Regions from separate parts of the Cupriavidus sp. DL-D2 genome, predicted to be linked through region 1. Evidence: predicted binding sites of a transcription regulator. Region 1 holds the regulator's gene; the other holds the start of a gene.
The links. The regulator LexA, encoded in region 1, represses DNA repair genes until DNA is damaged. The targets are predictions, from matches to a motif close to ACTGTATNNNNATACAGT.

Region 1 (15,853 bases):
TGAAGACCACATATTCGTGAAAATTTTCCAATGGGAATGGTTTTGCGATAGATGATCTTGGAGCGGCGCTCTCTGCGCTCTCAAGTCAGTCCCGATTGCCGACAAATACTGTATGGATATACAGTATTTGCATGTCAACCGGATTCCAGCCGCCTGCACCGCCCATACCGTCCTACGTTGTCTGGGACCGGTACGCCTGTCGCACGTGTTCGCGATTGGTGGTCAGTGTGCCCTATGAATACCCTCACCCGAGAATGCGCCTGGAGTGCAGGCTTGGGCGAGCTTGTCCGCGGGTGGTCTGTGACGACTGGGAGCGGGAGGCTGGCGTAGATTGACCGACTGCGGCGCAGAGCAAGGAAGCCAGTGGAGGCGTGGTGGCAAGGGTATGCAGAGGATACTGTATAAATATACAGTATAATAGCCCGCCCCGGACAACAGCTCTCGCTCACGTTGAACACTGGTTTAAGCGGATCTTAATTCACAATTTTTCCGACTACGTGGCATACTCCGCCAAAAATTTCAACGGGGGAAGCTGTGCCGGAGTTTGTCGTCAATAGTGAGAAGGATGCCTTCGACTTGTTGAAGAAGGCGCTGGGAGAGCAACTCGGGCAAGACTTTCACCTGCGATTTCAGGATTGGCCGAGAGTGCAAGTCACCTTGAAAGGTGATGAGTACCACAGCACAATTACGCCGAGCCTCATGCAGGGTCTCTTGGACCTCCAGCATGGCATCAACAAGACGTACGCGCAGTTGGTCTACGACCAGCCCGACGCGCGCAGTTTGAAGGAAGCCGACAAAGCCGAGCTTGAGTTTAAGGCAAAGGTGGAGGAGGGGAGTTCTCTCGTCACCGTCGATCTTTCGGACTTCGCGCAGAAGCTTGTAACTAGCCTCGTTGGGAAAATGGAACCCTCGCACATCGTCATTCTCGGCGTAGTCGGAGCTACTCTCTGGGCGGCTACGACCATGTACAAGCACTACGCCAACAAAGAGCTCAAGAAAAAGGAGCTTGACGTTGAGGCGGATAAGCTCGTGAACCTCTCGAAGGAAGAGACGGCGCGGTTGGCCCTGGTAACCGAAGCGCTTGCCGCGCAGCCCAAACTGGCAGTTGTTCAAGAAACCGCAGCGTCCACGAGCATGGCGATGCTGAAAGGTATTTCCGATGCGGACCTGATCGACCTGAATGGCGTCAAGTTGACCCAGGCAGAGGCTCGCCAGGTACTCTCGACCGTGCGACGCACGTCCAACGAAATTCAGATCAACGGCAACTACCGAATCCTCTCGGTCGATACCAGCAAGGAAGAGGAGTTCCGGATCAAGGTGCGCTATCTCGGGGATGGGCGCGAGTTCACGGCTAAATTCAGGGACGACAGTCTCGACCGAGAGCATGTGCGAGCGCTGCAGCAGGCCGAGTGGGGTAAATCGCCCGTGTATCTCAGCGTGAACGCTACAGAGCTTGAAGGGCAAGTCACGACTGCCACCATTATTTCTGCCACCCAACAGCCTGTGAAGCCTGCCGACGGCAGGCTGTAGTCGTAGCGGCGCCGTGGTGGTGCATGAATCCGGTGGCCGACTTCAAGGGCCGCGTTGGCCCGTGGTTTTGGTGGGAATACGCCAAAAAAAACACGAGAGTTTTCGCGGTTTTTGGACCTTCAGTATTCCCAACGATCTCCCGGAAACGTATGTCGGATAAGGCTTGATGGCTCAGATTGTGATTCCTGTTGTCGCGGGTTCGAGTCCCGTCAGCCACCCCAAAGAATTACTCTAAAATAGCCGCTTCCAAGCGGCTATTTTGCTTTTTTGGTCCGGCTGTCGCGTTCGCGTGGTCCAGCGTGTCGCAACACTTCTGGTTCTCTTTAGCGGTCGGCCAGTTCTACCCGTTCAAGGCGCCCCCTAACTCGTCGTGGCCAATGTCTCGTCACGGCATCAATCCGGACTTGTATTCCGCATCTTCGATTGATGCGGCAGATGACGGCCGGGTAAGGAGGTGGTTTGAAATGGCGCAGGTTTCGTGCACCGAATGCCAGAAAGAAATAGATGATGAGGAGCCCACCTGCCCTCACTGTGGTGTCAAAAGGGAAAAGCCTGCCTTCAATTTTTTTGTGGCAACTGGGCCTCTTGTCCTTTCGATTGCTGTCCTGCTGCAGATACTGTCTTCATGTCAGCGTAGCGTGTAAGGCATGCATCTTTGGATGGCGGGAGACCAAGCCGCGTCCAACACCGCGTTTTACTCAAAATCCCATAAAGCCCCGATCATCAAGATTCGCCTGATTTATGCTTTAAAAGGCGAGGTGGCAAGGTAACACGCATGCCAAAAAAAACCGGGCCTTGGCGGGTGACAAGGTCCGGTTCTGCGCATGACGCGACTGCGCCAGTGATGCATTGCGCGCCAGTGAATTTAACCACGCTTCCGGCTGATGTAAGCGTAGCCTTAATTACACGTGGTGAGGTTGCAACTCCACTTTTTACAAAGTCCTCAAGACTTTGCCAGGCTTGCCGCGCGAGGGATGCGAGGGATTAGCCCGGCGCGGAGGCTAGCGGCCGTTGGGGGACGGTTCTGCCAGTTCGAGCATTCGGCAGATGGCGGCCATGTTGCCGACCATCGTGCGCCGCTGGGCGCCCTGATAGACGCGTACGCCCTTGATCTGACGGAAGGGCACGGGCTTGACCGGGCGGCGGGAAGCGACGGGAAGGGATGGCAGCATGGCAGCACCTCGAAATTTGCGACAGCAGGAGTCCGCACCCTTCGTTCGACGGAAACGGGGCGGCATGGGCAAGGCAAAGCGGGTGACCAGGGCAGACGGCCGTGCTGCCTGGGTCTTGGCGCGGAGCGGCGACGTATTTCAGTGAGTCGTGCTACCGCGCCAGGCGGATATCAGAAGCCTGACGATCGGATCAGGCCCACAGCGATACCTTCCAGAGAAAACTCATCGCGTCCAGACTGCACCACGATGTTCGAGAAATCAGGGTTCTCGGCAATCAGTTCGATCGAGTCGCCGCGCTTGTTCAAGCGCTTGACGGTGACGTCCTCGCCGATCCGTGCCACGACGATCTTGCCGTTGGCAGCTTCGCTGGCTTTCTTCACGGCGAGCAGGTCACCGTCGAGAATACCGGCGTCGCGCATACTCAGGCCGCGTACGCGGAGCAGGTAGTCAGGACGTTCATCGAAGACCGATGCGTCGACCTGATACTGCCGGTCGATATGTTCCGCGGCGAGGATCGGGCTGCCGGCCGCCACGCGGCCCACCAATGGCAACGTCAGTTGCAGCACGCCGGCCATGGCCAGTGAAAGCTGGTCCGGACGTTCCGAATCACTCCGCCCAACCTTCAGGCGGATGCCGCGTGAAGCGCCGGGCGTCAATTCGATGACGCCTTTGCGCGCCAGCGCCCGAAGATGTTCCTCTGCCGAGTTGGGCGAGGAGAAGCCGAACTCCGCAGCAATCTCGGCGCGCGTCGGCGGAAAGCCGGTGTGCTGGATCGTGTTGCGGATTAGGTCGAAAATCTGCTGCTGCCGGGGTGTCAGGGTAGCCATGGTTCGCCGGTCTCTCGTGCCGAGGCACTGTATGTTTAAACAGTATGCTGTGATTTTATACAGTATCGAGTGAAGTGCAAGCACAATTTGCGCAGCGGACTTAACCTCGGCAAATTCCTCGCGGGCCTCGCAGTCGGGTTTGCCGCGCATTTCGAGTCGAAGTTCGCCGGGTACAATCGCCGCCCACGTCCTGCCAATCCACGCCTCGAACAACATGTCAGCTTCCCTGCCTCGTATTGTCGTGCTCGCCACGGGCGGCACCATCGCCGGGTCGTCCGGTAGCGCTGCCAGCAGTGCGCATTACCAGGCGGCCACGGTTCCGGTATCGCAACTCGTTCAAGCCTTGCCCGCGCTGGCCGATGTGGCGCGCATCGAGACCGAGCAGGTGGCCCAGGTCGACAGCAAGGACATGGCGTTCTCCCTTTGGCAGACGCTTGCGTGCCGGGTTGAGCATTGGTCAGGTGTGCCGGATGTTGCCGGTATCGTCATCACGCATGGCACCGATACGCTTGAGGAAACGGCGATGTTCCTGCACCTGACGCAGGCGTGTCCGGTGCCGGTGGTGATGACCGCGGCCATGCGTCCGTCGACATCGCTGTCTGCGGACGGCCCCTTGAATCTGCTCGATGCCGTACGGGTAGCGGCAAGTCCGGAGGCGCGCGGAAAGGGTGTGCTCGTCGTACTGAACCAGGAGATTCACGCAGCGCGGGATGTGGCCAAGTTGCATGCGTCGGCGGTGGATGCCTTCGGCTCGCCGACCGCCGGTCCGCTGGGTTTTGTCCAGGATGCCTTCGTGCGTTTCGTGCGCGTGTCGCGAGCTTTCGCACAGCCTCTGCCCGTGCCGGCATCATGGCCCGTCGTCGAGGTCGTGGCGAGCTATGCGCAGCCGGGCAGGGTGATGGTCGACGCGCTTGTCTCGGCCGGGGTGACAGGGATCGTAGTGGCCGCTGCTGGCAATGGATCGATCCACGAGACGTTGGCCGGGGCGTTGGCCGACGCGGCGGCTTGTGGTGTCGCCGTCGTGCGCAGCTCGCGGACCGGCGCGGGTCATGTGACGATGCCGGGCAAGCCTGTGCCGGCTGTCGGTCTCTTCGTATCGGCCGGAGACCTGAATCCTTACAAGGCGCGCGTGTTGTTGGCGGTGGTGCTGGCGAACGATCCCGGGCTCGCGGGTGACGCTGTGCGCCTGCAGGCGACGTTTGCGGCGCATTGATCGGGGCAGAGGCCCAATCTTGCGGGGTCCGGCCATTCCGTACTATACTCGCGGGCTACTCAACCTTGCCGCACCGGACTTGACGCCCGGGTGGCTCATCCAAAAGGAGCGTCAATGCGTCACTACGAAATCGTATTTATCGTCCATCCGGACCAAAGCGAACAAGTGCCTGCGATGATCGAGCGCTACAAGCAGCTCGTTACGTCGCAAAACGGCCAGATCCATCGCGTGGAAGACTGGGGCCGCCGTCAGATGGCCTACATGATCCAGAAGCTGGCCAAGGCTCACTACGTTTGCCTGAACATCGAGTGCGGCAAGGAAACGCTGGCTGAACTGGAACACGCGTTCAAGTTCAACGACGCCGTGCTGCGTCACCTGATCGTCCAGACCAAGAAGGCTGAGACTGCACCTTCGCCGATGATGAAGGAAGTTCAGCGCGAAGAAGCCCGCAAGGCTGCGCAAACGACCACGGAAGGCCAAGCCGCCGCCTGAGTGCGGACGGCAGTGTCGCGGTGAACCAGCTCCGGCTGACCGCAACGCTCGCGGAGCGCGATACGCTGCGCTATACGCCGGCAGGCGTCCCGGTCGTCAACTGCATCCTGCAGCATGGCGGCGAGGTCGTCGAGGCGGAAACGCCCCGGCAGGTGGAATTCGCAGTGGTGGCGATGGGCATTGGTGCCATCGCCCAGCAACTGCTCAGATTGCCGCTCGAAGCGGTAATCGATTGCGAAGGATTCCTGGCGCGCAAGCACCGCAACAGCAAGACACTGGTCTTTCACATCACTCGATGTAAAGCATACGAAAAGGATTGAATCATGGCATTCGTCAAACGTGACAACAAGAACAAGAAGCGCTTCCAGCAACAGAACCCGCTGTTCAAGCGCAAGCGCTTCTGCCGCTTCACCGTGGCTGGCGTCGAACAGATCGACTACAAGGATCTGGACACGCTGAAGGACTTCGTCGGCGACAACGGCAAGATCACGCCGGCCCGCCTGACCGGTACCAAGGCTCACTATCAACGTCAGCTCGACACGGCTATCAAGCGCGCCCGCTTCCTGGCGCTGGTTCCGTACACCGACCTGCACAAGAACTGATAGTCCCGGGACCGCAAGGAGAAATACACGATGCAAATCATTCTGCTGGAAAAAGTCATCAACCTGGGCAACCTGGGTGACATCGTTCGTGTGAAGGACGGTTACGCACGTAACTTCCTGATCCCGACCAAGCGCGCTCGCCGTGCAACGCAAACGGCCATCGCCGAATTCGAAGTGAAGCGCGCCGAGCTGGAAAAGGCCGCCGCCGAGAAGCTGGCAGCCGCACAAGCCGAAGGCCAGAAGCTGGACGGCCTGACCGTTCAGATCACCCAGAAGTCGGGTGTGGACGGCCGTCTGTTCGGTTCCGTGACCAACGCCGACATCGCTGAAGCGCTGGAAGGCCAAGGCTTCAAGCTGGAGAAGTCGCAGGTCCGCCTGCCGAACGGCCCGCTGAAGCTGGTGGGCGACTACACCGTTGGCGTGGCACTGCACACCGACGTGCTGGTCGACATCAACGTGTCCGTCCTGGGCGAACACGTCTAAGTCGTACCTGGCAAACGATGTGCCGGCCTGGCCGGTGCGTCCGATGCACGAAAAGGCAGGGGCCAGCGCTCCTGCCTTTTTTGTTTGCGGCCCGGCTTCGTGCCTGGCTCCCGCCGCTATAATTGCCCCCCATGAACGCGCCCGCCGCAGATCCCCAACTAGACAGTCTCAAGGTTCCTCCGCACTCGATCGAGGCCGAACAATCGGTACTCGGTGGCCTGTTGCTGGACAATGCCGCCTGGGACCGTATTGCCGATTTTCTCTCCGAAGCCGATTTCTACCGCTTCGATCACCGCCTCATCTTCCAGAGCATCGCCCGCCTGATTTCCGCCACCAAGCCGGCGGACGTGATCACGGTGTTCGAGATGCTCCAGGTGTCTGGCAAGGCCGAGGAAGTGGGTGGGCTGGCCTACCTGAACTCGCTGGCCCAGAACACGCCGAGCGCCGCCAATATCCGCCGCTACGCCGAAATCGTGCGCGAGCGGTCGGTGCTGCGCAAGCTGGTCACCGTGGCCGACGACATTGCGTCTGCGGCCTTCGCGCCCAAGGGGCGCGAGGTGCGCGAGCTGCTCGACGAGGCTGAATCGAAAGTCTTTGCGATTGCGGAAGAGGGGTCGCGTGGCCAGAAGGGGTTCCAGGAAATCCAGCCGCTGCTGACGCAGGTGGTGGAGCGTATCGACGAGTTGTACCATCGCGACAGCTCCACGGATGTGACCGGCGTGCCCACGGGCTTCATCGACCTCGACCGCATGACCAGCGGTATGCAGGCCGGTGACCTGATCATCGTGGCAGGTCGTCCGTCGATGGGTAAGACCGCGTTCTCGCTGAACATCGGCGAGCATGTGGCCGTGGAACAAGGCCTGCCCGTCGCGGTGTTCTCGATGGAAATGGCGGGTGTGCAACTGGCCATGCGTATGCTCGGCTCGGTCGGGCGCCTGGACCAGCACCGCCTGCGTACCGGTCGTCTGCTCGACGAGGACTGGCCGCGTCTGACGCATTCGATCCAACGCATGAACGATGCGCAACTGTTCATCGACGAGACGCCGGCGCTGAATCCGATGGAACTGCGTGCGCGCTCGCGCCGCCTGGCACGCCAGTGCGGGCAGCTAGGCTTGATCATCATCGACTACCTGCAGCTGATGTCAGGTTCCGGCGGCGGGGAGAACCGCGCGACCGAGATCTCCGAGATTTCGCGGTCGTTGAAGGGCTTGGCGAAGGAACTCAACTGTCCGGTGATCGCCCTGTCGCAGCTGAACCGAAGCCTGGAACAACGGCCGAACAAGCGCCCGGTGATGTCCGACCTGCGTGAATCGGGCGCCATCGAACAGGATGCCGACGTGATCCTGTTCATTTACCGCGACGAAGTCTATAACGCCGACTCGCAGGACAAGGGAACGGCCGAAATCATCATCGGCAAGCAGCGTAACGGCCCGATTGGTACCGTTCGCCTCACATTCCTGGGCCAGTTCACCAAGTTCGACAACTTCAGCGGCGGTCCGGCGTTCTTCGATAACGACAACTGAGCGACACCTGAGCGATATTCACCGTAGGGGTTACACCTACATGCGGTGCAACCCTGTAAAATATTGCGCTTTGATGACAGCCGCCCACGAGGCGGCTGTTGTGCGATTGCTCCGCTCCCATTTGCCACACAACCGAGCGCTGCCGTGAGGCGCGCCACAAGGACATTTCATGTTCGGTCGATTCATGCCCACGGAGGGCAAGTTCTTCGAATACTTCAACCAGCATGCCGACTGTGCGGTGACCGCCGCGCACGAGCTGGAAGCGCTGGTCAACGACCTGCCCAACGCCGAAGCCCATGCCCGCCGCGTGCAAGCCACGGAGAAAAAGGCTGACCGCGTCACGCACGACACGATCGACCTGCTGCACAAGACCTTCATCACGCCGCTGGACCGCGACGAGATCCACAAGCTCATCACGACCATGGACGACATCCTGGACCTGATGGAAGACGTGGCGGAAACGATCTCGCTTTACGACGTGACCCACCTGACCGATGAAGCGCGCCACCTGGCCCGGATCTGCGTGCAGTGCTGCGACCAGGTCAAGATCGCGGTGGCCCTGCTCGAAGACATGGGCAATGCCAGCACCATCCTGAAGACGGCCCAGCAGATCGACCAGCTCGAATCGGAAGCGGACCGTGTGATGCGCGCTGCGATGTCGAAGCTGTTCCGCGAGGAAACCGACGTCAAGCGCCTGATCAAGCTGAAGGCGATCTACGAACAGCTCGAGTCGATTACCGACAAGTGCGAGGACGTGGCGAACATCATCGAAGGCATCGTCCTGGAAAACGCCTGAGAACCGCACCGGCATGCAAACTATACAAATGAGCTTGTGGGTGATCGGCCTGCTGGTCGCGCTCGCGTTGCTGTTCGACTTCATGAACGGCTTCCACGACGCGGCCAACTCGATTGCCACGGTGGTTTCCACGGGTGTGCTCAAGCCGCACCATGCAGTGGCCATGGCGGCCATGTGCAATGTGGTGGCGATCTTCATCTTCCATCTGAAGGTAGCGGCGACAGTCGGCACCGGGACGATCGATGTGGCGATCGTCGATCACTACGTGATATTCGGGGCGCTGGTCGGTGCCATCGCGTGGAACGTCATCACCTGGTTCTACGGCATTCCTTCGTCGTCGTCGCACGCGCTGATCGGTGGCCTGGTGGGCGCCGCGGTGGCCAAGGCCGGCACCGGAGCGCTGGTGGGCAATGGGCTGCTGAAGATCGTGGCCTTCATCCTGATCTCGCCGCTGCTGGGGTTCCTGCTCGGCTCGATCATGATGGTGATCGTGAGCTGGACGTTCTTCCGCACGCCGCCGTCACGCGTGGACCGCTGGTTCCGCCGCCTGCAACTGGTGTCGGCATCGCTCTACAGCCTGGGTCACGGTGGCAATGACGCGCAGAAGACCATCGGCATCATCTGGATGCTGCTGATCGCGAGCGGCCACGTGGCCTCTGGCGGTGAGCCGCCGATGTGGGTGATCGTGAGCTGCTACGTGGCCATCGGCCTCGGTACGCTGTTTGGCGGCTGGCGAATTGTCCGGACCATGGGCCAGAAGATTACCAAGCTCAAGCCGGTGGGTGGTTTCTGTGCGGAGACGGGGGGTGCGCTGACGCTGTTCATTGCCTCGGCATTGGGCGTGCCAGTGTCGACCACGCACACCATTACCGGCGCCATCGTTGGCGTGGGTTCGGCGCAGAAGATGTCGGCCGTGCGCTGGGGTGTGGCAGGCAACATCGTCTGGGCCTGGGTACTGACCATTCCGGCATCGGCATTCATGTCGGCAATTGCCTGGTGGATAGGCAAGCAGATCCTGTGAGATCGGCGGGATCGATCCGATAAAAAAGCCAGGCATCGCGCCTGGCTTTTTTACTTACTGGCGGGCAAAGGCCGCGATGGGGTCGTCGTCTTCCGGTGGAGGTGCAGTCGGGGTGACGGGGGCGGCTGGGATCGGCGTGGGCGTCATCGGCAGATTGCTCACAGCCACCACGCGACGCGCGCCGTTGTATCGCGAAGCCCAGTATGACTTGCCCATGTCTTCGAGCCGCACCGTGCCGCCGGTAGCGGGTGCGTGGACGAAGCGGTTCTGGCCAACGTAGATGCCAACATGCGAGTTCGCGCGCCCCGTCGTGTTGAAGAACACGAGGTCGCCCGACGCCACCTGACTGCGATCCAGCGATGTGCCGCGCTGGCCCATCTGATCCGTGGTGCGGGGCAGGTTGACGTTGGCGGCGCGCGACACGACATAACGGACCAGGCCGCTGCAATCGAATCCTGAATCGGGGGTGTTGCCGCCGTAGCGATAAGGCGTGCCGACCAGCGACATCGCCTGAATCGATATTTCCTCGAGTCCGGCGCTGGGGTCGATCATCGGCTTGCCTGGGGTGCGGGGCAGGGATGATGTCTGGCGTGCCGGCGGGCCACCTGCGCAGGCGGCCAGCAACAAGGCGCTGGCGCACAGCGCGCTCAGCGCAGCGCGTGATCGTGAAAACGCGTGTGCATGTGGAGCGGGTGGTGAGAGCGGGCGGGGCGGCATCCTTCCTGTCGATCGAAAAGCCGGACCAGCCTCGATGCGACGTGGAGAGCGAATTGCGCGACTACCTGCGTCGATTTACCAACGCAGTTGCGCGTTGCGCGTGCCGGTGCTCACCTTGATAGTCTTGGGCTGGCCCTTGTAACGGGCCTCGATATTGTAGCTGCCTTCTGGCGCACGTATGAGGCAGCGCGGCCCGCCCGCCCGGAATTCGGCAACGGTTTGGCCGTCGCGTGTCAGTTTTACGTCAACATCGGCGATGAACTCGCTGTTGGCGCCCTGCGAGAACAGGATTCCGATATTGAAGTTCTTTTCTTTCTCGGCCAGTTTGGCGCGCTGGTCTTCCGCAATACCGCCGCAGACATAGCTAACCGGACCCATCGTGCGGATCACCATTTCTTCCGCCACGGCGGGCGTGTTTGCCGCCGCGGGTGCCGGAGCCGCACTCGCTGCGCTGGCGGCACCCGGCACACTCGCCGGGCCTTCCGCCGCCTTGGCCGGTTGCAGGGCGGCGGCGAGCAGGACGGTGGCGCCCACCAGCGTGGCCACCGCAATACGCCGACGCCGCGTGTTGCTGGCGCGGCGGGAAAACAGCGTCCTGTTACTCGACAGGTATCTGCTGAATGATTGTTGTCGGATCATCGACGCCTCCCATATCGACATGGACACACCGGCCATCATAGCCGGGCCGTGCAGCGCCGGCTGTCAGTCGGAGACCGACGCGGCCGGAGGCGCCACACTATGCGAAAGGAACATCGGCCGGCCATGGAACATGGGCCGGCCGATGGGTTTGCCAGTCGAATTGTGTTCCGATGAACGCTACAGCACGTCCGCGGCGTGGTCTGCCAGGCGCGAGCGTTCGCCGCGCGCCAGCGTCACGTGGCCGCTGTGGCTCCATCCCTTGAAACGGTCTACCACGTAGGTCAGGCCCGACGAACCTTCGGTCAGGTAGGGCGTGTCGATCTGGGCGATATTGCCCAGGCAGACGATCTTGGTGCCCGGACCCGCCCGTGTGACCAGCGTCTTCATCTGCTTCGGCGTCAGGTTCTGCGCCTCGTCGATGATGACGAACTTGTTCACGAAGGTACGGCCGCGCATGAAGTTCATGCTCTTGACCTTGATGCGCGAGCGGATCAGTTCCTGCGTGGCCGCGCGACCCCATTCGCCGGCGCTGTCGTCGCTTTTCTGCAGGACTTCGAGGTTGTCGTCGAACGCGCCCATCCAGGGCTGCATCTTCTCTTCCTCGGTACCCGGCAGGAAACCGATGTCCTCACCTACGGGCACGGTGGCACGCGTGACGATAATCTCGTTGTAGATCTTCTGGTCGAGCACCTGCTCCAGCCCCGATGCCAGTGCCAGCAGCGTCTTGCCTGTTCCGGCCTGGCCCAGCAGCGTCACGAAATCGACATCGGGGCTCATCAGCAGGTTCAGTGCGAAGTTCTGCTCGCGGTTGCGGGCGACCACGCTCCACACGTTGTTCTTGTTGTGGGTGTAGTCCTTCAGCGTTTGAAGCAGGGCGGTCTTGCCGTTGATCTCCTTGACCTGCGCGTAGAGCGGCAGGCTGCCGTCCATCGGCTCGAGGTAGACGAACTGGTTGACCAGGAACGACGGTACAAGCGGGCCGGTCAGGCGATAGAACATCGTGCCGGACTTCGGGTCCTGCCAGCTTTCCACGCCCTTGCCGTGCTTGGCCCAAAAGTCGTTGGGCAACTGCATCACGCCCGAGTACAGCAGGTCCTTGTCTTCCAGGACCTGGTCGTTGAAGTAGTCCTCGGCCGGCAGGCCCAGGGCACGCGCCTTGATGCGCATGTTGATGTCTTTCGACACCAGCACGACCTGGCGCTCCGGGAACTGCTGCTGCAACGCGCTGACCACGCCCAGGATCTGGTTGTCCGCCTTGCCTTGCGGCAGCCCCTCGGGCAACTTGATCTCGTTGAGCCGCGTCTGGAAGAACAGCTTGCCTGCGGCGTCGCGATTGCCAAGGCCGGCCAGCGGCAGACCCTCGTCGAGCACACCATCGGTGCCGCCCACAAGTTGGTCGAGCGTGCGGCTGACCATCCGCGCGTTGCGCGCGACTTCGCTCATGCCCTTCTTGTGATTGTCGAGCTCCTCGAGCGTCATCATCGGCAGATAGACGTCGTGCTCTTCAAAGCGGAACAGCGAGCTAGGGTCGTGCATCAGCACGTTGGTGTCGAGCACGAACAGCTTGCTCGGACCGGTGTCCTTGCGTGCGCGGCGCGTGGGACCGGCAGCCGGCTTGACCAGGCTGACAGCGGGTGCTGCCGGCGCGGTGGTGGCCGGAGCCGGTGTTTCCGCTTTCTTGGCGCGTGTTGTGCTGCCGGCGCGCGCGCGGGTGGCGGGTGCCTGGGAGTCGCCGGTCTCGAGCAGAGCCACACGCTCGAGGGCCGGCACAGGTTTCTTACCCTGCGCTGCTTTGGCCTTGGGTAGTGTGACCGGGGCGAATTCGCTCGGGTCCAGCAGTTGGGCAGGCTTGGCGGGCATGGTAGGCAGCGGCATGCTTGGCGTTCCTTTCAGGGGGCTAACGGGGGCGAGAAAAAGCTTGCGTACGACCAGCGAACGGCAGGAAGCCGGGAAACCGTGAGGTGAGTAGGTTGAGGAAGGGTGAGCGGGAAAGCGATGGATCGTGCATGAAGACGGGCAAACAAAAAAGCCGCCAGGCCTGAAGAACAGGTGTGGCGGCTTCTTTCGCGGACCCACGACACGGCAGGTCCGCTACCAGCCCTGGGACTCAACCTGATGGGCCGGTACGATTCAACAGTGTGGCAACTGGGATCTGAACGCATTGCGTCCAAATCTACCCGAACGTTTTCCGTTTGGCAATCGGACTGAGGGGCGTAGCGGGCACGCAACTGGATTGGCGGTTCAGCGGTTCCACTGTCACGCCGGCCTCACAATCCCTTGACGATCTCCAGTACCTCGTCCACGTGGTTCGGCACCTTGATGCCACGCAGTTCGTGACGCAGCACGCCCTTGGCGTCGAGGATGAAGGTGCTGCGCTCGATGCCGCGCACTTCCTTGCCATACATCTTTTTCATCTTGATGACGTCGAAGATATTGCAGATGGCCTCGTCGCCGTCGGAAATCAGTTCGAAGGGGAGTTCGAGCTTGGTTTTGAAATTCTCATGCGACTTCAGGCTGTCGCGCGAGATGCCGAACACCGCCACGCCAGCCGCCTCGAATGCCTCGTGCTGGTCGCGGAAGTTCATGGCCTCAGTGGTGCAGCCCGGCGTATTGTCCTTCGGGTAGAAGTACAGGACCACGGACTTGCCGCGCTGGTCGGCCAGCCGGAAGTCCCCGCCGGTAGCGGGAGCCTGGAAGTCGGGAACGGCCTTGTTGAGACTGACGGTCATGCTGGTGGCTCTCCTGGAGGGCGTGTGCGTCATCGGTGTCGGCAGCACCCCGGTCTTGCGCCGGGATTGCGCCATTGGCGGGTGCAGATTGGGGCAGTCAGCCAGACTTCAAGCGTGGCGCGGGCGTAACCTGTAACCACCGGTCTTCAATCCGCGAGACGGCGTGGCCGTCAAGCATGGATAGTGGACCGCGCGATCACCCCTGCGGCGCGGCATCCTCCACCAGCAGGATGGCGGCCACGCGGCGACCCTCGGCCATCAGGATATTGTAGGTACGGCACGCCGCCTGCAAGTCCATCGCGTCCACGCCGATATGCCGGCGCGCCAGGGCGGCAGTCAGGCGGGGATGCGGGAAGCGCAGCTTCTGGCCAGTGCCGAGTAGTACCACTTCTGGCATTTTTTCGAGCAGGGCCTCGAAGTGTGCGGGTTCGAGATCCTCGAACCGCGCAACGGGCCAGGGTTCGACATCACCCTGGGGCAGCACAAGGACCGACTGCTCATGCCGCACGGCGTTGATTTCGACATAGCCGGGACCGTAGCTGGTCACGGTATTGAGGTTCTGGGGGGAATCTGCGTGGAGTTTCAAGACGGGGGCCTCGTGCCGCGCGCTGCATCCGGGAGGCCTGAGGCTCGCCGGAAGCGCCAGGGAAGGGAGGGCGCGGCGGGTTCGTGGCAGGATCGTGCGCGCAGTGGTCCGGAAGGTACGCTGCGATGCAAGAATCCATGCCGAAGTCTGTCATAATCCGATATCTTATAGCTTTTGGTGCGACACGCACTCTTCGTGTCCGGTAGCTCATCGTTAAGAGCACGCTCAATAGAGCATCGACCTTTGCTGAGACAAGGGGAAGGCCTCGGCCTGAACCGTCCCATCTCAGCCATTTCTTGCTTTGACAAGCCCAGCCGCAAGGTTGGAGCGAGTCCATGTGTTGTGGGAAGGCCAGCGTATCCGCTAACTCGCAGCTTGCTATTTGCTGGATGGATTTCCAGCCATTGCCCAAAGGCGGGGACGCTTGCCTTTGGGCAGGTGTCTTTGCAGTACGCACGCTCCCCGGAGGGTGCGGGTGGACATGCAGCAGCAGTTTCGCTGCGTGTTCGCTACATAGCATTTAAACCGGCCCAATAGGGTCGGCGCTACGTTCTTTGGGACGCAGGCCATGCGCTCGCAAGAGCCCGTCTGTCGTCAAGCGCCTGCCAGCACGGAGGCACTGAAGTAATGAAGTGAGGTTCCCGGAGCGATAGCTCTGCGCGTTATGGTTCGGTCGAATACACCCGCGAGGGTGCCTCGATAGAGAACCTGCTATGCGACTAGCAGTAGCCTAGGGAGACATGCGTCACTGGTAACGGTGGGGTGTGAAGCTCTCCTGACAACGTAGCCCCTGTAAGGGTGCGTCCCTGTCGTGAGATAGGTTCGCAGAGACTCCGAGCAGCAATGGGGTCAAGGAGCCAGGCTGACTGGTATGGGTAATGTAAGTGAACTGCTGATAAACGTCGTAAATAAGGCGGTGCCAAAGCTGCTGATAGGCACTAACCAAACGGTACGTGATCGGATGCTCCGCTCGAAAGTCGGAGTACGTCGCTAGATAGATCACCGGCGAAGAGGCAGGCCCTAAGCCAGTCGTGTAATGCGCAGGGAACGTGGTAAGCCCGTATGGCTGCCGGAGCGCCGTATGGCTCTGGCAGGCGAACCGCAAGGGACGCTGTTGGCTGTGCGGGTATGGGAGGTTGGAGAAAGCGAACGCCGGGTTGTAATGATCCGGATAGGGGTTGAAACATCATCCCACGCGAAAGCGAGCAGACTTCCAACTGGTCTTTCGTCGCAAGACGGCTGACTGAACTCGCTTGTTTAATTTTCTTCCCTTTGGGGGGTGACATGCCCCCAAGGGGGCATGTTGTCTCTGCTGTTTGGGGAAGTCCTCAAGATAGGAGAGCAGCATGGAAGCATTGATCCGAGAGGATGAATCTGCGCCCTCCGGCATCCCGCAGCGATGGGGCGACATCAACTGGCGCCGCGTCGACCGGAATGTTCGGGCAATGCAGATTCGAATTGCGAAGGCAACACAGGAAGGGGATTGGCGCAGGGTGAAAGCCTTGCAACGATCTCTGACCCGC
Region 2 (15,853 bases), on a different contig from region 1:
CGCATCGCGTTTGCAAATTCTGAGTCCGCCAGGCATCAAACCCCTCTCTGCCCCGACGCATCCGTGGCTGCGTCAGCGTCAAAACCAATCCGGCGATAGTAAAGACCGGCAACTGCCATCGCGCTGCCCGAAATCAAAGGCGGGAACGACTCCCATGCCAACGACAGGGGATCGTTCCAGTAACGTGGCAATGCACTCGGCCTCGTGACGCTTCGGGAAAAATGGGCATAAAAAAACCCCGGCGCAAGGCCGGGGTCAAACTCCTGAGAGAAGATTCCCAATCAGCTCTCCAGCACAACTCTGTTGTCGGGCATCAGCCTTCGTAGGCGGTCTCGCCGTGCGAGGTGATGTCCAGGCCTTCGCGCTCTTCCTCTTCCGGCACGCGCAGGCCAATCAGCATGTCCACCAGCTTGAAGGCCACCAGGGCCACCACGCCGGACCACACGATCGTGGTCAGTACGCCTTCGAACTGGATCCACAGTTGACCGGCGATCGAGTAGTCGTCGGCAACCTTGTTCGCCACATAGTCGTAGATGCCCACGCCGCCCAGGCTCGGGGCTGCGAACACGCCGGTCAGCAACGCGCCGACGATACCGCCCACGCCGTGCACGCCGAACACGTCCAGCGAATCGTCCACACCCAGCATGCGCTTCAGGCCACTCACGCCCCACAGGCACACCAGGCCGGCCACCAGGCCCATCACGATCGAACCCATCGGACCGACGAAACCGGCTGCCGGGGTGATGGCCACCAGGCCAGCCACCGCACCCGAGGCACCGCCCAGCATCGACGGCTTGCCCTTGCCGATCCACTCACCGAACGTCCACGACAGCACTGCTGCGCAAGTTGCCAGCAGCGTGTTGACGAAGGCCAGTGCAGCGCCGCCGTTGGCTTCCAGGCCCGAACCGGCGTTAAAGCCGAACCAGCCGAACCACAGCAGCGACGCACCCACCATCGTGAAGGTCAGGCTGTGCGGACGGATCGCTTCGCGGCCGAAGCCGATACGCTTGCCCATCATGAACGCACCGACCAGACCCGCCACAGCGGCGTTGATGTGCACCACGGTGCCGCCTGCGTAGTCGAGCGCGCCCTTCTGGAACAGCCAGCCGGACTTGGCCGTGGCAGCCGTAGCGGCAGCGGCGTCGGTGTACGCATCCGGACCCGGCCAGAACCAGACCATGTGGGCCATGGGGATGTAGGCGAACGTGAACCACAGCACCACGAAGACCAGCACGGCCGAGAACTTGGCGCGCTCGGCGAAGGCGCCGATGATCAGGCCGCAGGTGATGCAGGCAAAGGCGCACTGGAAGGCGAAGAAGCCCAGTTCCGGAATCACCACGCCCTTGCTGAACGTGGCCGTCACCGCATCGGGCGTCAGGCCCTTCATGAACAGCCGATCCACGCCGCCGAAGAATGCGTTGCCCTCGGTGAACGCGAAGCTGTAGCCGTAGATGGCCCACAGCAGCGCCACGACCGAGAAGATCACCAGGCACTGCATCAGCACCGACAGCATGTTCTTCGAGCGGACCAGGCCGCCGTAGAACAGCGCCAGGCCCGGCAGCGTCATCAGGATCACGAAGGCCGTGGCCACCAGCAGCCAGGCGGTGTCACCCTTGTTGGGAACCGGTGCGGGGGCAGCGGCCGGTGCGGCTTCGGCTGCCGGCGCTGCGGCGGGCGCGGCAGGGGCTGCTGCGGCAGCGGCCGGAGCGGCGGCTGCCGCAGCAGGTGCCGAGGCTTCGGCGGCGGGCTTGTCCTGTGCCACCGCGTGGGTGGACAGGCCAAGGCCGGCTGTGCCGAGTGCCAGCGTCACCGCGCCGGCCGTCAGGAATCGCTTGATCCAGGTTTTCATTTCCGTTGCCTCTGTCTCTTGTCTCTCTGGTGTCACAGCGCGTCGCCGCCGGTCTCGCCGGTACGAATGCGGATGACCTGTTCGATCGGCGCGATGAAGATCTTGCCGTCGCCGATCTTGCCGGTGCGGGCGGCTTTCTCCACGGCTTCGATGGCACGCTCCACCACCTCGTCGGGCACTGCCACCTCGATCTTCACCTTGGGCAGGAAGTCGACGATGTATTCCGCGCCGCGATACAGCTCGGTGTGGCCTTTCTGCCGGCCAAAGCCCTTGACCTCGGTCACGGTGATGCCGGACACGCCTACGTCCGAGAGCGCTTCGCGCACCTCGTCGAGCTTGAACGGCTTGATGACTGCAATGATGAGTTTCATCGGGTTTCTCCTCGGGGCGGCCCGGTCAGGCGGGCCGCCATGCCTCAGGGGTGTGGTTTAGAAAGTCTTGGTGATCGATGCCCAGGCGGCGGCCTTGCCGAGATAGCGGCCACGGTTGGCGCTCGTGTAGAACGACTCGCGGGCGTTGGTATCCACATAGGCCACGGCCAGCGAGAAGCCCTTGCCCAGATCCTTGGTCAGGCCCACCTTCCAGTCCGTGTACGAGGCATCGCTGTTGCCGTCCACACGCTGGTAGCCCACGTGGGCATTGAAGGTCAGGTCCCAGAAGTTCAGCGGCACGTTGGCGGTCAGGTCCACGTAGTAGCTGTTCTTGCTGTCCGGAATGCCGAAGAGGTTCGTGACCGAGTGCGAGTACTTCAGGAACACGGGGCCATAGCCAATGCCGGCGTAGAGTTCGGTCGTGTACGGACGGGTGGTCGTGTAGCCGCCCGGGTAGAAGTACTGGAGCACGCCCAGGTCGTAGTTGAACTCAAGTTCGGAGACCTTGAACGTGTTCTTGAAACCGCCGTAGAAGTCCATCTCGACCGGTGCGGACACCGAACCGTCCGAATCCTCGAGCCAGCTGATGCTCGAGTTCCAGTTGCCGAGGTAGAAGCCACTTTCGTGCGCGTAGTCGAACCCGCCCTGGATGGCCGGACGCAGGTTGGTCTGGCTGATACCGCGATAGCGGTAGTCGGACACCAGCGACACGTTGGCCGTGAACGTGTGGGGCGATGCCGGCTCGGCGGCGGGTGCGGCGGGCGTAGCGGCGTCCGGGGCGGTCTGCGCGAACGCGACCGGAGCGGCCAGGCTGAACAGTACCGCAGCGGCGCTGGCTGCAAGGCTCGACGTCTTCATCGGGTTTCCTCCATTTCCTAAAGTCTTAGCGGGCTCGTTTTGAGGGATCTGCTGCTTTATTGCTTTTAGGGTGACGCTCCTGGCCACCATTACTGCAACTGCCATGCCAGCCATGCCGGGCGGGGTCGCCCTGCTTAAGAAACGTCCGAAACAATGTGTCGAAGATATGCAAGAGGCACATATGACGCGCCAGCAACGGGCTACGAAATGTCCTGGATCTGGCAAAAAATCGGGGGCAAGCCTTGCTGGAGCTTTCATGGCGGGCGCTGAAGCGCCATAATCCGCGTCATGAAGGGTCAAGTGCTGCGCGCTTGGCGTCCGGACGTGGAGAACGCATGCCCGGGATCGCCCAAGCAAGCGCGCGCCCCAAGGCGGTGCATCGGAAGGCGAAAAGCGAGGGCGTGATGCCCGGGTTGGCTTCCCCATTTCGGTGCGAACGTGGCCGATGCGCCATGGCATGCACGCCTCGGGGCCACGCGGCACGGGCCTTATCCGAATCGGGTCACCTAAGGAGCGTTACCATGAAACCGACCGATCTGTTCAACGACCTGCAGAGCAAGGTCAGCGAAGCGCTGCGCAACTCGCCGGCCAAGGACATCGAGAAAAATGTCCGCAGCATGATGACCCAGGGCTTTGCGCGGCTGGACCTCGTCACGCGCGAGGAATTCGACGTCCAGTCGCAGGTGCTGGCCCGTACGCGCGCGCGACTGGAAGAACTGGAGGCACGGGTCGCGGCGCTGGAGGCCCGCGCTGGCGCCGGCACGCCGCCGACACCGGGGGTATGAGCCCGAGCGCTCTCCTCTCCCTGCTTCGCCAGAAAGGCCACCGGATTCCGGTGGCCTTTTTCTTTAACACTTCCGAAAAGGTATTCGCCACGGTATGAGTCTCGCCGTCCTCCGCAGCCGCGCGCTGACCGGCATCGAAGCGCCACCGGTATCCGTCGAAATCCACCTCGCCAACGGGTTGCCCGCGTTCAACATCGTCGGGCTGGCCGACACCGAGGTACGCGAAAGCCGGGAGCGTGTACGCGCGGCCCTGCTCAACAGCGATTTCGAGTTTCCCAATCGTCGCATCACGGTCAATCTGGCGCCCGCCGATCTGCCCAAGGAATCGGGCCGGTTCGATCTCGCCATCGCCATGGGCATCCTGGCCGCCAGCGGCCAATTGCCGGTGGAAGCCCTCGACCGCTTTGAATTCGCGGGCGAGTTGTCACTGGCCGGCGACCTGCGCCCGGTGCGTGGCGCGCTGGCCATGGCGATGGGACTGGCGCGCGACAACCAGGCGCGCGCGGCCAACGACCTGCCGCCGCGCGATTTCCTCGTGGCCGCCGAGAATGGCGCGGAGGCAGCGCTGGTAGAGGGCCTGGCGGTGTACGCGGGCAAGACGCTGCGCGCGGTGTGCCATCACGCCGGGCTGCTGCCGGAATGCCGGCTGCCCCGCGCGCGGCCCCCCTTGCGCAGCGAGGTACCGGCCGATGTCCCCGACCTGCGCGACGTGCGCGGACAGATACAGGCCCGGCGGGCCATGGAGGTTGCGGCGGCGGGTCAGCATTCGGTGCTGCTGGTCGGCCCGCCGGGCACGGGCAAGTCGATGCTGGCGCAGCGCTTTCCCGGGCTGCTACCGCCGATGACCGAGGCCGAAGCGCTCGAAGCCGCCGCCGTGCTGAGTCTGACCCCGGGCGGCTTTCATCCTGCGCGATGGGGCCAGCGGCCGTTTCGCAGCCCGCACCACACCGCCAGCGGACCGGCGATGGTCGGCGGCGGCGGCAATCCTCGTCCCGGCGAAATCTCGCTGGCACATCTCGGCGTGCTATTCCTCGACGAGCTTCCTGAATTCGAGCGCCGCGTGCTGGAGGTCCTGCGCGAACCGCTGGAGACCGGCCACATCACGATCTCGCGCGCCGCCGCGCAGACGGACTTCCCCGCCCGGTTCCAGTTCGTGGCCGCGATGAACCCGTGCCCGTGCGGCTACCTTGGTCATCCCACCCGAATGTGTCGCTGCACGCCAGATCAGATCCAGCGCTACCAGTCGCGCATCTCGGGCCCGCTGCTCGACCGCGTGGACCTGCAGATAGAAGTCCCCGCGCAAAACCAGCGCGACATGCTCGACGGCCCACCCGGCGAACCGAGCGAAACGGTGCGTGCCCGCGCCGTCATCGCACGCGACCGCCAACTGGCCCGCCAGGGCATGCCGAACAGCGACCTGTCGGGCCGTGCCATCGACACGCACTGTCCGCTGAACACCGAAGCGCAATCGCTGCTGCGCGGCGCGATGGAAAAACTGGGCTGGTCTGCCCGCGCGTACTTCCGCGTCCTGAAAGTAGCCCGCACGATCGCGGACCTGGACGGCGCGGAAGTTCTCAATGCGAAGCATGTGGCCGAGGCGATCCAGTATCGAAGGGTGTTGCGAACGGGTTAGCGCCAACGAAAAAGCCCGCCAACATTCGGCGGGCCTTCTCGCTTCAGACCGGCGGCTCCAGCGGAGGCGGCGGCGGTTCCTCGATCGGATCCTGGTCGGGTGGGAAGCCGGGTGGCGGCGGATCGCCGGGGCCGGGTTCGCGGTGCGCATGGTAGCGGCCCATCGGAATGGTCTGGGCGCGGGCGATGAGCATCGGGGTCTCCATGGTGAACGGGGTCACTCCCATTGAAGCAAACCCGGACGCGATGTGCCACCCCGGGCTAGGTGGCCGCTCAGGCGTGATGGCGCCGGACGAAGAACAGCGCGGCGCCCACGGCCATCAGCACGCTGCCGAAGAAGCGGTTCTGCCAGCGCACGGCGCGCGCGTTGCGGAACAGGCCCTGCATCCGCGACGCCAGCAGCGCGTAGCCATGCATCACGATCAGATCGACAAAGCACATCGTGGCGGCCAGGATCGCGAGTTGCGGCCCCAGCGCGTGGGCCGGGTCGATGAACTGCGGCAGCACTGCCACCATGAAGATGATGCCCTTGGGGTTGGTCACGTTCGTCAGCAGGCCCGTGGCAAAGCGGCGACGACGGCTCATCACGGCCACGCGCACCGCGCCCGGCGCTGCCTCGGCATCGGTCTCCACCTTCGAGCGCCACTGCTGCACGCCCAGATAGATCAAGTACATCGCGCCAATCGTCTTCACGACGAGGAATGCATCTTCCGATGCCAGCAGCAGCGCGCCGAGTCCGCCCCCGGCAATCAGCAGGATGATGACCAGCCCGGTCTGCAGACCGAGGATCGTGGTCGACGTCTTGCGCAGTCCGTAGGACAGGCCGTGGCTCATCGACAGTACGGCACCGGAACCCGGCGACACAGCGATCACCCAGCACGCCGCAAAATAGGCCAACCAAACTTCCCAACGCATACTGCACTCCCTGATGGATACGACGACGAAACGAATCTAGAACGGATGAAAGCCCGTGAGGAACTGTTCGACCTGCTCGGCCTGGCGCGTATCTCTCGCGGCATCGCCGGCTTCGAGCACCACGGCCTGATAAGCGTGTATTCCGGTTGCCACGAGCCGCGCGGTCAGCCGGCGCGGCGACTGGTCCTGCGGCGAGACGCCAGCCACTGAAACCTCGATGCCCTCCAGCGGCACTGGCGGTTGCGTAGCCGACATGACGGTCACCTGCCTCGCGCGCGCTGGCGTATCGGGATGCGCGCCGAGGTTGGCTACCAGTCCCGCCTGCATGGCATCGATGGCCTCGCGCCGCAATGCCGGATCGTCAACCGGAAGCGTCACCACGCCAACGGCAAACAGTGTGCCGCCGATATTCGCGGCTTCCATCGTCATGGGCAGCTTGCGCCCCGCGATGGAGACATCACGTGCGGCGTTGGTCGGCTTGGCGGGATACATCGCGGCGTACTTGCCATCGTTGGACACAATCGTGCGCCAGTCGTAACGCGGCGAGCAGCCCGCCAGCACAAGCCAGAGCAGGGTGAACAACAGCAGGAAGGACTTCCGGGGGCGGATGTGTGCGGGTGCGGGCATTGGGGGGCGGCGCATTCTGGCGCAAGCCGCTATTATCCGGGAAGCCGCGCGGCCACGCATCCCCTGCCTGTCGCCGGCGTCGCATTTTGTGAGGCCCCCTATGCCAGTTCGCCCCCTGCTCCCCGCCGTCCGGTCCATGCTTGGCACTATGCTGCTGGCTGGTGGTATCGGCGTGGCTAGCGCTGCGGCCCATCTGCCGCCCGTCACCGATATCGCGGCCCAATCGGCCGCCGCAGCCAGGGACGGAGAACCTCTCGTCGTGCTGGTCACGCTGCCGGGCTGCTCCTATTGCGAGACTGTGCGCCGCAACTACCTCGGCCCCCAGCTTGCCGCCGGGGAAATCGCCGCGCGGGAAATCGACATGACAGCCGATACGCCGATTCGCGATGTCGACGGCACGATGACCACGGCCAAGCGTTGGGCGCAGGCCCGCAATATTTCGATGGCCCCGACTGTACTGTTCCTCGACCGCCAGGGCCGCAATCTGGCCAATCCGCTGCGCGGCATGCAGGCCGATTTCTACGGCGCATACCTGGAGCAAGCGCTCGACGAGGCACGCGCGCGCGTATCGGCGCGGTCCGCAGCGCGATGAGGTCACCTGATGCCGATTCAGGCCGGTTGAGGCGCCGCAGCCCCCACATCCGCGCGCGGCAGTAGAATAGCCGCAGTCCGCCGCGTGCTGATTTCCAAAAGGCTGTATCCATGTCCGCCACTACACCCGCAACTTCCCGCAAGCGCTGGCCCATCGCCGCCGCCGTCATCGTCATCGCACTGCTCGGCTTCTTCGGCTATCGCGCCATGACGCCCGCCAGCAGCGTGCCCGACGCCACGTTCACGCTGCTGTCCGGTCAGAAGGTCAGCACCGGAGACCTCAAGGGCAAGGTGTACCTGGTCAATTTCTGGGCCACGAGCTGCGTCACCTGCGTCAAGGAAATGCCGCAGATGATCGATACCTACAAGCAGTTCAAGGACAAGGGACTCGACTTCGTGGCCGTCGCCATGAACTATGACCCACCCATGTACGTAGCGAACTACGCCAAGACGCGGGAGCTGCCGTTCAAGGTGGCAATGGATTCCGATGGCACCAACGCCAAGGCATTCGGCGACGTGCAACTGACACCTACCACCTTTGTCGTGGACAAGAACGGCAAGATCCTCAAGCGCTATGTCGGCGAGCCGGAGTGGGATGCGCTGCACAAGCTGCTGGAAGGGGCGCTGGGGGCGGCGTAGTTCTTCAGATGTTCAATATTCTGGACAGAATCGCTTGTTTTGCATGGAATACTGGACGGCCTCACCAAGTTAAAGGTGCCCATGTGGCACCTTTTTTGTTCTGTGCTTCGACCGCATTTGGTACAACTTGTCTGAATTTGTACCGCTGGCCCTCTCCCCCGGCCCCTCTCCCGCAAGCGGGAGAGGGGAGCAAACCGGCGTGTGAGACAGGACTAACGCCACTAGCTATGCGCTCCCCTCGCCCACTTTTGTGGGAGAGGGGTGGGGGTGAGGGCATGGCGTCCAAATTGCGACGTGTGGTGATTGCACCGCTTACCCTCTCCCCGGCCCCTCTCCCGCAGGCGGGAGAGGGGAGCAGACTGCCGTTTGCGATCACGAGCCTTGCCATCCCAAGCTGTATGGATATACAGTGGGCGCCAGATTTTTTTATTCCTGCCCTCATCCCCCGTGCTGCCGGATCTTGCCCCCGACGCCGATGTTGCCGATCCGGCATCTGACGCCCCCGCCTATCTCGCCCGATTGAATCCGGAGCAGCGTGCTGCCGTGGAGTACGACGGTGATGCGCCGTTGCTGATCATTGCTGGCGCAGGGTCGGGCAAGACCAATACGCTGGCGCATCGCGTGGCGCATCTGGTGGTGGGCGGTGCCGATCCGCGTCGCATCCTGCTGCTCACGTTCTCGCGGCGGGCCGCCGCCGAGATGGGGCGAAGGGTCGAGCGGATCGTCGATCAGGCGCTGGGCACACAGACGGGGGCGGGACGCGCCGCGTTGCAGTGGTCGGGCACGTTCCACGCCATCGGCGCACGGCTGTTGCGCGAATATGCCGAGACACTCGGGCTGGCCCCAACGTTCACGATCAGCGACCGCGGCGATGCGGCCGATCTGATGCATGTGGTGCGGCACGATCTCGGCATGTCCGAGCAGACGTCGCGCTTTCCGCGCAAGGAAACTTGCCTGGCGATCTACTCGCGCGTGGTCAACACGCAGTTGCCGCTCGAAGTGGTGCTGAAAACGCAGTTTCCGCGCTATGCAATGTGGGCCGATGCGCTGAAGACGCTCTTCGCCGGCTACGTGGAGGCCAAGCAGAAGCAGCAGGTGCTCGACTACGACGATCTGCTGCTCTATTGGGCGCAGGCTTTGACTGAGCCCAGCATCGCGCAAGACATGGGCGCGCGTTTCGATCACGTGCTCGTCGACGAGTACCAGGACACCAACGCGCTGCAGGCGTCGATCCTGCTGGCACTCAAGCCGCAGGGCCGTGGTCTGACCGTCGTCGGCGACGACGCGCAATCGATCTACGCATTCCGTGGCGCCACCGTGCGGAACATCCTCGACTTCCCCGCGCAGTTCACGCCCGCCGCGCAGCAGGTCACGCTGTCGCAAAACTATCGATCCACGCAGCCGATCCTGCACGCCGCCAATGCCGTGATCGGTCTCGCTGCCGAGCGTTTCACCAAGGACCTCTGGTCGCTGCGCGAATCGGCGGAGAAGCCCGGCGTGGTGGTGGTCAACGACGAGGCCGATCAGGCGCGTTTCGTCGTGGAACAGGTGCTGGCACGGCGCGAATCGGGGCTCGCGCTGATGCAGCAGGCCGTGCTGTTCCGCGCGGCCGATCACAGTGCGCAAGTGGAGATCGAACTCGCACGCCGCAACATCCCGTTCGTGAAATTCGGCGGCCTGAAGTTTCTGGAATCGACCCACGTCAAGGATGTGATGGCCGTGGTGCGCTGGCTCGAAAATCCGCGCGATCGCATGGCCGGCTTCCGCACGCTGCAGTTACTGCCCGGCGTCGGGCCGAAGACCGCTGCGCGCGTGCTCGAAGGACTGGAGGCCGCCACCGAGCCGCTGCTCGCACTCGAAGCGTTCGAAGCACCGCCCGCCGCCGCGCCTGCATGGGATGACCTGCTCTCGCTGGCGCGCACGTTGATGGCGCCCACCTCGCCGTGGCCTTCGGAATTCGAGCAGGTGGTGGCGTGGTATCTGCCGCATCTGGAACGCATGCATGACGATGCGCCCGCGCGGCAGGCCGACCTGCAGCAGATCGAGCGCATCGCAGCCACGTATGGCTCGCGCGAACGTTTTCTGACTGAATTGACGCTCGATCCCCCGAGCGCATCGAGCGACGAATCCGGCGTGCCGTCACGCGACGAAGACTATCTGATTCTCTCTACAATCCACTCGGCCAAGGGTCAGGAGTGGAAAGCAGTCTACGTGCTCAATGCGGTGGATGGCTGCATGCCATCGGACCTCGCCACGGGCACCACCGAGGAAATCGAGGAAGAACGCCGCCTGCTTTACGTAGCGATGACCCGCGCACGCGATCACCTCGACGTCATCGTGCCACAGCGCTTCTACGTGCATAACCAGGTAGGCTTCGGTGACCGCCACGTCTATGCATCGCGCACGCGCTTCCTGCCAAACCGCGTAATGCCGAATTTCTACAGCCGCTCGTGGCCGCCCCCACCGATGCCCGGCGACGCACCGGCCAAGCCCGCACTGCCGCAGGTGGATCTGGCGGGACGGATGCGGAATATGTGGAAGTAGGGAGGGGCTTTCCTCCCCTCTTCCGCTTCACGGGCGGGGGGGGGGAAGAAAGCGTAGTCGAGCTATAGTCCGTAGCGCTTGATCTTGTCGTACAGCGTGGCCTTGCCCACCTGCAGCAGGTCGGCCGCCTGGCTCACGGCCCCACCGGTGTGCGCGAGCGTGTCCGCGATCACGGCGCGTTCGTAGCGTTCCATACGCTCGCGCAGCGGTGTGGTGTCATCGACGGATTCCGCCTTTGCAGCGGAGCCGCCCTCGGGCACACCCAGCACGAAGCGATCGGCGGCATTGCGCAGCTCGCGCACATTGCCCGGCCAGGGTCGCTGCATCAGTTGCTGGCGTTGCGACTCCGAGAGGATCGGCGCGGGGCGCTGGTAGCGCACGGCCGCCACCAGCGTGAAATGCTCGAACAGCGGCACGATGTCTTCGCGGCGATCGCGCAGCGGCGGTAGCGGAATCGTCACCACGTTGAGCCGGTACAGCAGATCCTGCCGGAAGGCGCCTTGCGCCACCAGCGCTTCCATGTCGCCCTTGGCGGCGGCCACGATGCGCACGTCGATCGGCACCGATGCATTCGATCCCAGCCGCTCCAGCGTGCCCTCCTGCAACACGCGCAACAGCTTGACCTGCAATGCCAGCGGCATGCTCTCGATCTCGTCGAGGAACAGCGTACCGCCCGATGCATGTTCGAGCTTGCCGATGCGGCGCTTGCCCGCGCCCGTGAAGGCGCCCGGCTCGTGGCCGAACATCTCGGACTCGAAAATCGCTTCGGGCACCGCGCCGCAATTCAGCGCGATGAACGGTGCATCGCGGCGCGTTGACAACGCGTGCAGGCTGCGTGCCACCAGTTCCTTGCCCGTACCAGTCTCGCCGTTGATCATCACCGGCACATCGGTCGCTGCCACGTTGGCAATCAGGTCACGCACCTGCCCCATGGCGGGGGAGCGGCCGATGATGCGCGTGCCGGCGGCCTGGCCTGCCAGTTCGCGGCGCAGGGCGAGGTTTTCGAGTTCCAGCGCGCGGCGCTCCAGTGCGCGGCGTACCGTCTCGGTCAACCGGTCGGCGCCGAATGGCTTCTCGATGAAGTCGTACGCCCCTTCGCGCATGGCCTGCACGGCCATCGTGATATCGCCATGGCCGGTGACGAGGATCACGGGCACACCGGGCGCCACGTTGCGGCTGTGCTGGAGCAAGTCGAGTCCCGATGTGCCACCGAGCCGCACATCGGTCACCAGGACGCCGGGGAAATCCGCACTCAGATGCGGCATGGCCGCTTCCGCCGATGGCAGCGCCAATACCGCAAACCCGGCCAGTTCCAGGCTCTGCGCCGTGGCCTGGCGCACCAGGGGTTCGTCTTCCACGAACAGCACGCGCAGTCCGTCTTGCATCGCCATCATGTCCCTGTCCTCGTCATGCGCATGTCGATCTCATGCGGCCACCGGCTGCCGCGCCCGCCGCAGCGTCACTACGAACTCCGCCCCGCCCTCTGCCAGGTTGCCGGCCGTCAATTGACCGCTGAACTCCCGCACGATCGACGACGAGATGGCGAGTCCAAGACCCAGCCCCTGGCCGATCTCCTTGGTCGTGAAAAACGGTTCGAACAGGCGCGGCAAGGCTTCCGGTGCGATGCCCGGGCCGTTGTCGCGCACGGCAATGCGCACGCGCTCTTCCGCCGCTTCCACGGTCACGTCGATGTGACCATCGGGCCGGCCTTCGCCAGCAATGGCGTCGAGCGCGTTGCCAACGAGGTTGAGTAGTACTTGTTCGAGCTTCAATTCATCGGCCCAGACGCCGAGGTCCGGGCAGTCTTCCAGACCATGCACGGCCAGCGTGGTGGTGCCGAGCCGGGGCGCAATCAGTTGCAGCACATGATCGATGGCCGCGCGGACCTGCACCGCATTGCGCCGCTGCCGTGCCTTGCCTGCGAACAGCTTGAGCTGGCTGGTGATCTTGCCCATGCGCTCGGTGAGTCCGGCGATGGCCGTGAGATTGCCTGTGGCCGCGTCGAGCTGCCCGCGCTCCAGCAGCACGCGCGTGTTATCCGAGAACGTGCGCAGCGCCGCCAGCGGCTGGTTCAGTTCATGCGTGATGCCGGCCGCCATCTGTCCCAGTGCCGCGAGCTTGCTGGCCTGTACGAGTTCGTCCTGCGTGGCGCGCAGTTCGCTCTCGGCGCGCGTGCGTTCGGCCACTTCGCCTTCGAGTTGTTCGTTGATGGCCATGAGGTCGGCGGTACGCGCCTCCACGCGACGCTCCAGTTCGTCATAGGCCGCTTCGAGCAGGCGTCGGCTGTACTGCATGTCCCGCGCGCGCTGGCGGCGCTGGCGCAGGTTCACCAGCAGCAGGCACACGCACGCATAGGCGAGCGCCGCGCCGATGGTGGCGCCACGCGCACTGGCCAGCACCGGGTCGAGCGGCGCCATGACCTGCATGTTCCAGCCTGCCGGCCCCACCGAGCGGTTGATTTCGAGATAGCGGTCCGCGCCGTCCGCAGAGAGTCCGAAGCGCATGCCGGCCCCGTCCATGCCATCGGGCACGTCGGGCGCGCCGCGCTCGGCATTGCCCACGCGCACCAGGCGCTCGCCGTCACTCAGCGTGGCATTGGCCAGCCAGCGCGTGACCGGCGAATCGAGCGGCTGCAGCGGCAACGGGCGCACATCCACATCGTGATACTGGCGGCTGTTGACGATTTCCGCCTGCAGGTCGCGTGGCAGCGGACGCAGCGTGCGGTACTGCCATCCGGGCACCGATGAGAGGAAGATCACGCCATGATCGTCGGAAACCAGCAGCGGCTCGCCACGTCCCGATCCGGCGCGCTGGAACCACTCCAGGTTCAGCTTCACGACCGTAACGCCGATGAACTTGCCACCTGCCTCGATCGGCTGGGCGATGTAGTAGCCCGGTTCGTCGCTGGTGATGCCGATGGCGTAGAAACGCCCGATCTCGCCACGCGCGGCGCGTTGGAAGTACGGACGGAAGCGGTAGTCGGTGCCCACGAAGCTGCCGGGCTCGCCGTGGTTGCTGGCCGCCAGTGCAATGCCATTGGCGGCGATCACATAGGTGGCCGAGGCGCGTGCGCGCCGATTGACATCGACAAGGTAGTCGTTGACCGCGGCAATGCGCGCGGGGTCCTGCGGCGAGGCCAGCAATGCGCGCACCGAGGGGTGCAGCGACACCAGCGCTGGCAGGAATTCGTAGCGGTCGAGCGTGGATTCGAGCGTGGCGGCGTAGCGATCCGCGCGCATGGCGGTGGACTGTTGCAGCGCCGCAATGCCACGCTGCACCGACAGCAGCCACGTCAGCGAGCAGAGGATCAGCAGCCCCGCCAGCAGCGCGACGGCGAATCCCCACCAGCGCGAGCCGTTCTCCGGCGCGTGCAGTGCGTCGGGGGCGGTGGGGTCGTGCACGGCGAGGAAGTCGTCGGAATGGGGCATCGATGGGCGCGGAAGCTCTCGCGCCGATGATACCCGCTGGCCGGACTGACCGCCGCCCGGCCCGGCTTCCCCGCTGCCCGCGGGAGAGGCCGCCTCCCCGGGGGGCGCGGCCAGCGTCACGTCAGCGGGCGTCGGCGAGCGCGACGCTGTCATCGTCGCCACCCTGCAGCACGCGGTTCAGGCGCGCACGGTCGAGTTCGCGTTCCCAGGCAGACACCACCACGGTGGCCACGCCGTTGCCGACGATGTTGGTCAGCGCGCGGCACTCGCTCATGAAGCGGTCGATACCAAGGATCAGCACCATGCCCGCCACCGGAATCGTCGGCACCACGGCCAGCGTGGCCGCCAGCGTGATGAAGCCCGAGCCGGTCACGCCGCTGGCGCCCTTGGACGTGATCATGGCCACACCGAGGATCGTCAGTTGCTGCAGCAGCGTCAGCTCGATATTGGTGGCCTGCGCGATGAAGATCACCGCCATCGTCATGTAGATGTTGGTGCCGTCGAGATTGAACGAGTAACCGGTCGGCACAACCAGGCCCACCACGGACTTCGAGCAGCCCAGCTTCTCCATCTTCTCCATCAGGTGCGGCAGCGCGGCTTCAGACGAGCTCGTGCCCAGCACGATCAGCAGCTCTTCCTTGATGTACGCGATGAAGCGGATGATCGAGAAGCCCGTCAGGCGCGCCACGGTGCCCAGCACCACCAGCACGAACACGATGGCCGTGAAGTAGAACGTGCCGATCAGCTTCAGCAGCGGCACCAGCGAGCCCAGGCCGTACTTGCCGATGGTGAATGCCATGGCACCGAAAGCACCGATCGGTGCCACCTTGGTGATCACATGGACGATGTGGAAGAACACCTTCGACACCTGATCCACCATCTCGTGGATCACGCGCGCGCGGTCACCCACGATGGCCAGCGCCGAACCGAAGAACAGCGAGACCAGCAGGATCTGCAGGATGTCGCCGTTGGCGAACGCGCTGAAGATCGTGTCCGGGATGATGTGCATGAAGAACTCGACCGTGCTCTGGCCGTGCGCCTTCGAGACGTACTGCGAGATCGACTTGGTGTCCAGCGTGGCCGGATCGATGTTGAAGCCGACGCCGGGCTTCAACACATGCGATGCGATCAGACCGATCAGCAGCGCGAACGTGGAGACGATTTCGAAGTAGAGCAGCGCCTTGCCGCCTACGCGTCCCACCTTCTTCATGTCGCGCATGCCGGCAATGCCGGACACCACGGTACAGAAAATGATCGGGCCGATGATCATCTTGATCAGCTTGATGAAGGCATCGCCGAGCGGCTTCATTTCCACGCCGGTCTGCGGCGCGAAATGGCCGAGCATGATGCCCACGGCAATCGCGAACAGAACCTGGACGTACAGGATCTTGTAGAAGGGTTTCCTCATGGTGTCTTCCTCGGTGTGTTTGACCGGTGCCGGGCGCTCGGAAGGCGCCCACGTCGCGCGCCTCGGGCGCGTCTGCTGTAACTAATTGCAACGGCCATGCCAACGCCCGGCGAATCCACAAGCCCTTGATTTCAAAGGAAAACCCTTTTCAACGCCCGCGCAGCCTTTCCGGCGTTCCGGAATTCCGGAATCGGGGCTTCCGGAGA

Region 2: a site for LexA is predicted at 8,661-8,678, ahead of ABDB81_RS03260 (ATP-dependent helicase). Genes of this name have one in related genera too.

Annotation. Positions count from the first base shown of each region.
Region 1 is NZ_JBDKXK010000028.1:60,569-76,421, reverse strand. Features, by position in the region: gene ABDB81_RS16490 (hypothetical protein) at 535-1,530, shown strand; gene ABDB81_RS16485 (hypothetical protein) at 2,532-2,702, opposite strand; gene lexA (transcriptional repressor LexA) at 2,873-3,529, opposite strand; gene ABDB81_RS16475 (asparaginase) at 3,744-4,742, shown strand; gene rpsF (30S ribosomal protein S6) at 4,857-5,234, shown strand; gene priB (primosomal replication protein N) at 5,255-5,554, shown strand; gene rpsR (30S ribosomal protein S18) at 5,558-5,836, shown strand; gene rplI (50S ribosomal protein L9) at 5,867-6,319, shown strand; gene ABDB81_RS16450 (replicative DNA helicase) at 6,451-7,842, shown strand; gene ABDB81_RS16445 (DUF47 domain-containing protein) at 8,012-8,638, shown strand; gene ABDB81_RS16440 (inorganic phosphate transporter) at 8,652-9,659, shown strand; gene ABDB81_RS16435 (C40 family peptidase) at 9,714-10,376, opposite strand; gene ABDB81_RS16430 (hypothetical protein) at 10,452-11,054, opposite strand; gene ABDB81_RS16425 (PhoH family protein) at 11,193-12,890, opposite strand; gene ABDB81_RS16420 (peroxiredoxin) at 13,283-13,744, opposite strand; gene ABDB81_RS16415 (Mth938-like domain-containing protein) at 13,941-14,330, opposite strand; gene ltrA (group II intron reverse transcriptase/maturase) at 15,677-15,853, shown strand, end outside.
Region 2 is NZ_JBDKXK010000004.1:76,740-92,592, reverse strand. Features, by position in the region: gene amt (ammonium transporter) at 314-1,849, opposite strand; gene ABDB81_RS03305 (P-II family nitrogen regulator) at 1,882-2,220, opposite strand; gene ABDB81_RS03300 (TorF family putative porin) at 2,278-3,078, opposite strand; gene ABDB81_RS03295 (accessory factor UbiK family protein) at 3,600-3,863, shown strand; gene ABDB81_RS03290 (YifB family Mg chelatase-like AAA ATPase) at 3,958-5,496, shown strand; gene ABDB81_RS03285 (hypothetical protein) at 5,540-5,689, opposite strand; gene ABDB81_RS03280 (LysE family transporter) at 5,769-6,410, opposite strand; gene ABDB81_RS03275 (hypothetical protein) at 6,447-7,037, opposite strand; gene ABDB81_RS03270 (thioredoxin fold domain-containing protein) at 7,174-7,629, shown strand; gene ABDB81_RS03265 (TlpA disulfide reductase family protein) at 7,740-8,267, shown strand; gene ABDB81_RS03260 (ATP-dependent helicase) at 8,715-10,811, shown strand; gene ABDB81_RS03255 (sigma-54 dependent transcriptional regulator) at 10,874-12,196, opposite strand; gene ABDB81_RS03250 (sensor histidine kinase) at 12,236-14,239, opposite strand; gene ABDB81_RS03245 (dicarboxylate/amino acid:cation symporter) at 14,361-15,647, opposite strand.